DNA from 2 places in the Actinoplanes sp. NPDC048988 genome. Region 2 is predicted to be linked to the other one. Evidence: riboswitches for the same ligand, from Rfam matches in the RefSeq annotation. Region 2 holds a riboswitch; the other holds the start of a gene.
The links. Region 2 has a riboswitch for cobalamin ahead of ACGFJ7_RS22610 (ribonucleoside-diphosphate reductase subunit alpha). Riboswitches for the same ligand answer to the same signal wherever they lie in the genome.
Positions count from the first base shown of each region.

Region 1: it holds a riboswitch for cobalamin, as region 2 does, so the genes downstream of both, ACGFJ7_RS24245 (VWA domain-containing protein) here and ACGFJ7_RS22610 (ribonucleoside-diphosphate reductase subunit alpha) in region 2, are expected to answer to the same signal.

Region 1 is NZ_JBICTW010000007.1:293,656-296,119, forward strand. It holds gene ACGFJ7_RS24240 (gluconokinase) at 1-1,221, shown strand, start outside; cobalamin riboswitch at 1,266-1,388, shown strand; gene ACGFJ7_RS24245 (VWA domain-containing protein) at 1,418-2,464, shown strand, end outside.
Region 2 is NZ_JBICTW010000006.1:435,973-438,436, reverse strand. It holds gene ACGFJ7_RS22625 (iron ABC transporter permease) at 1-121, opposite strand, end outside; gene ACGFJ7_RS22620 (hypothetical protein) at 261-509, shown strand; gene ACGFJ7_RS22615 (hypothetical protein) at 664-1,047, shown strand; cobalamin riboswitch at 1,408-1,615, shown strand; gene ACGFJ7_RS22610 (ribonucleoside-diphosphate reductase subunit alpha) at 1,719-2,464, shown strand, end outside.

The DNA.
Region 1 (2,464 bases), on a different contig from region 2:
AAGAAGCTCCAGGGGCGTACGGGCACGCCCGTGCACCCGATGTCGCCGCTGACGAAACTGGCCTGGTGGCGCGAGAACGACCCGGAGACGCTGCGGTCCACGCCGCGCTGGGGCGGGGTCAAGGAGCTGGTGCTGGCGGCGGTGGCCGACGAGCCGTTCCTGCTCGACCTGTCGGTCGCGTCCGGCACGGGGCTGTACGACATCCACGAGCGCCGGTGGGATCCCGAGGCGCTGGAGATCGGCGGCGTCCGGGCCGAGCAGCTGGCCGAGGTGGTCAGCACCACGCGGCGGCTGCGCCTGAACGCCGGCGTCGCCCGCGCGGCCGGCCTCGACCCGGCCACCCCGCTCATCATCGGCGCCGCCGACGGGCCGCTGGCCAACCTCGGCGTCGGCGCCACCCCGGCCGGGGTCGCGGCGATCTCGCTGGGCACCAGCGGCGCCCTGCGCACGGTGGTCGACCGGCCCACGGCCGACAAGGCGGGGCGGCTGTTCTGCTACGCGCTCACCGACGACCGGTGGGTGATCGGCGGCGCGGTGAACAACGCCGGATCGGTCGTGCGCTGGGCCGGCGAGAGCTTCGCGGGCGGGTTCGAGCGCCCCGGCGCCGAGGGCGAGGACGCCGACGAGCGCGACGCCGCCCTGCTCATCGAGGCCCAGGGGGTCGTTCCGGGCAGCGACGGGCTGCTCTGCCTGCCGTACCTGCTGGGGGAGCGGGCGCCGTGGTGGCGGTCCGGCCTGCGCGGGGCCTACCTCGGCCTGCGGCGCGAACACGGCCGGGCCCACCTGGTGCGCTCGGCCGTCGAGGGGGTCTGCCAGCAGCTGGCGCTGGTGCGGGACTCGTTCACGGCCGAGGGCATCGCGGTCACTGAGGTGCGGGCCACCGGCGGGGCGGTCGCCTCCGACCTGTGGGTGGGTGTGCTCGCGGCCGCGCTCGACCTGCCGGTGTCGGTGGCCGACACCCCCGAGGGCACCGCCCTCGGAGCGTGCCTGCTGGCCCGGCACGCGCTGGGTGAGCTGCCCGACCTCGACCACGCGGCCGCGCTCGTCCCGATCGGCGAGCCGACAGTGCCCGACCCGGAGAACGCGGAACTCTACGCCCGGCTGCGGCCGCTGATCGAGACGTCGGCCCTGGCCGTGCTCGACGTGGTCAAGGAACTCGACAAGCTGGCGCCCCAGCCGATCCCGGACACCGAAAAAGCGGTGAGCGACACCCCGCGTTGACGGCGCGGTGAGCCGTAGGAAAGCATGGCCCACGAGCGGTAGCGGAGGAACCCGGTGGAAATCCGGGACGGTCCCGCCACTGTGACCGGGGAGCGATCCGCCGAGAAGCCACGGCCGGCCAGGCCGGAAGGCGTGCGGGGAGCGCTGATCCGGGAGTCAGGAGACTCCGGCCGCTCGTGTCACTCATCGTGCGGGCGTGGACACCCGCACAGAAGGGATCCGCGTGACGCCGTACCCGTTCTCGGCCGTTGTCGGCCTGGCCGACCTGCGCCTGGCCCTGCTGCTCACCGCCGTTTCCCCCGCCGTCGGCGGGGTGCTGGTCCGGGGAGAGAAGGGCACCGCCAAGAGCACGATCGTGCGGGCCCTGGCCGCCCTGCTGCCGGACGTCGCCGTCGTGCGCGGCTGCCGGTTCGCCTGCGACCCGGCGGCGCCCGACCCCGCATGCCCCGACGGGCCGCACGCGCCGGACAGCCCCCACTTCCGCCGGCCGGCGACGCTGGTCGAACTGCCGGTCGGAGCCACCGAAGACCGCGTCGTGGGCACGCTCGACATTCAGCGCGCGCTCGCCGACGGGGTCAAGGCGTACGAGCCCGGGCTGCTCGCCGCGGCGCATCGCGGGGTCCTCTACGTCGACGAGGTCAACCTGCTTCCCGACCACCTGGTCGACCTGCTGCTCGACGCGGCGGCGATGGGCCGGGCCCACGTCGAGCGCGACGGGGTCTCGGTCAAGCACGCGGCCCGGTTCCTGCTGGTCGGCACCATGAACCCGGAGGAGGGCGAGCCGCGCCCGCAGCTGGTCGACCGGTTCGGCCTGGTGGTGACGGTGGCGGCGCCCCGCGACGCCACCGACCGGGCCGAGGTGGTGCGGCGGCGCCTGGCCTACGAGGCCGGCCCCGACGCGTTCGCGGCCCGCTTCGCCGGCGACGAGCGGGAGCTGGCGGCCCGGATCGCGGCCGCCCGCGAACGGCTGCCCCGGGTGGCACTGCCCGACCACGAGCTCGACCGGATCGCCCGGGTCTGCCTGGCCTACGGCGTCGACGGGATGCGCGCCGACATCGTGGTGGCCCGCTGCGCGGTCGCCCTGGCCGCCTGGCACGGCCGCGACGTGGTCACCGCCGACGACGTCCGGGACGCGGCCCGGCTCGCCCTGCCGCACCGCCGCCGGCGCGACCCGCTCGACCCGCCGGGGACCGACGAGGAGAAGCTCGCCGAGGCCCTGGCCGAAGCCGACGCCCAGCAGCAG
Region 2 (2,464 bases):
TCAGCCCGGCGACCAGGCCCAGCACCCAGAGGGTCGTGCGGCGCCGTCGGGCGGTCAGCCCCAGCACATCGGCGGACACCACAAACCCCCACAGTTGGTTGTTGCCAAAGATGTGCAACAACCTAACAGCATGATCAGTGGCCGATGAAGGCAGTGGCCCCCAAGGTGGTTCATCGAATCGGCCGTTCGGCTGTTGTTTTCCGGCCGGCAACCGGGCCACCATCTGGAGCCACGTGACTCCGGAGTGTGGAGGTGGACGGATGGAGCGCCGCGTACCTCTGAACAGTCGCAGAATCGCCGGAGCGACCCTGACCGTCAGCACGATGGGCGGCTACAGCGTCACCCTCGACGGCACCGACATCGGCTACATCCACGCGGGCGTCAGCGACGACTGGCACGCCTACCGCCGCCGCCCCGGCCAGCCCGACGAATACCTGGGCCACTTCGCCATGGAGGAGGCGGTGGGCCGCATCACGATGCCGGGCCGCGACGAACGCCCGGGTCAGTAACCCGCTGCCGGCAAGCTCGCGGCGCTTCCCGCGCACGCCGACACGGGGTTCCGGATCGGCGACGGCCATCCCGGCACCCGGCCCTGGAGGCACGGCGCCGCCGGAGCGGCCCTCAGCAGCGGCCGACCGTCATGATCGTCACGTTGAGTGAGGGATGCTCGACGACGAGCATTGGCTGGTGATCTCTGAGTTGGTGGGTGACCTCATCGCCGGGGCCGTGGGCGGCGAGCTGGGGGAAGCGCTCGGACGGCTGCGGATCGGGCGGGCTCGGGCGGGCGTCGTGCGGGTTGAGGCGGCGCTCAAGAGACCGGGGCGCCGGTGGCGGCACGGCTATCTCGATCTCGGGGCGGACGGCCTCCGCACCTGGGTGCCACGGCTGGGGCGGCGGGTTCCGCTGGGTGAGCTTCGGGTCGGGCGGGAGCTGGGAATGACGCGGGCCGAGCGGCTGTGGTGGCTTGACCCGGAGTTGCGGGTGTTCGCGTACGGACGGATGAAGCTCGCCGTTTGGCCGGCGGATGTCAGGAAAGTCCGGGGCTGAGAACCACCAGCGGGGCGGGGTTCACAGGCCGAGCACGATCCGAGGTGAGCAGGGCGGTCAGTAGCGTGGCCAGGTGGCGGGGCGAGAACAGGTCGGGCCCGCGGAATCCGGCAATCTCGCCCTGAGGTTCGAAATGGGTGGTGCGGACCGGACCACCTGGGCTCCTCGGGGACGGCCGGGTGAGGCGTGACGAACCGGCACAGCAGGACGTGGCCGTTCTCGTCGAGGATGAGGGCGGCGGGCTGCGGTACGGCGGTTCGGCGGCACGGGCGCAGGGTAGCCGGCGGGCGACCGGTGATCACGGGAGGCGACACGCCGATCACAGCATCTGGTGTTGTCACTTTGCGGGTCCGCCCATATATGGTGTCTCACGCAGCTGGTTCGGCCGCGCCGTCACGGTGCGGCCGAGGCAAGAGGGAACCCGGTGTGAGTCCGGGACTGCCCCGCAGCGGTGAGTGGGAACGAAAGCCGTCACACAGCACTGGGCGCGAGCCTGGGAAGCGACGGCCGGTAGGAAGAAGCTGAGCGCCCACGAGTCCGAAGACCTGCCAGCGCGCCGCACGCCGTCCGGTGTGCGGCGGTCGAAGGCCGCGTGGGACGGCCGACGCCACCAGTCGGCCGTGCCGTGGCCGTCGGCGTCTCCCGCGTGCCTTCACCCAGGCGAGGGAGACATGGTGCGGGTACGCAAACGCGACGGCGATCGGGAAACGGTCGACGTCAGCAAGATCGTCAAGGCGGTCGAGCGCTGGTCCGGCGATCTCGACGAGGTCGACCCGTTACGGGTCGCCACGAAGACCATCAGCGGGTTGTACGACGGTGCCACCACCGCCGAACTCGACAAGCTCTCCATTCAGACGGCGGCCGAGCTGATCGGCGAGGAGCCGCAGTATTCGAAGCTGGCCGCGCGGCTGCTGGCCGCGTACGTGGACAAGGAAGTCCGCCTGCAGGGGGTCGCGAGCTTCTCCCAGTCCATCCGCTACGCCCATCAGCTGGGGCTGATCGGGGATGAGACGGCCGCTTTCGTACGGCGTAACGCCCGCAAGCTCGACGACGCGATCGACGGGGACGCGGACCGCCGATTCGAATACTTCGGGCTGCGTACCGTGGCCGATCGTTATCTGCTGCGGCATCCGCATTCCCGGGATGTCGTCGAGACGCCGCAGTATTGGCTGCTCCGGGTGGCCTGCGGTCTCTCCGGGAACGCCAACGAGGCGATCGGTTTCTACCGGCTCATGTCGTCGCTGGCCTACCTGCCGAGTTCGCCGACGCTGTTCAACTCCGGCACCCGGCACACGCAGATGTCGTCGTGTTTCCTGGTCGACTCCCCCAAGGACGAGCTCGACTCCATTTACGAGCGCTACCACCAGGTCGCGAAGCTGTCGAAGTTCTCCGGCGGCATCGGTGTCTCGTGGAGCCG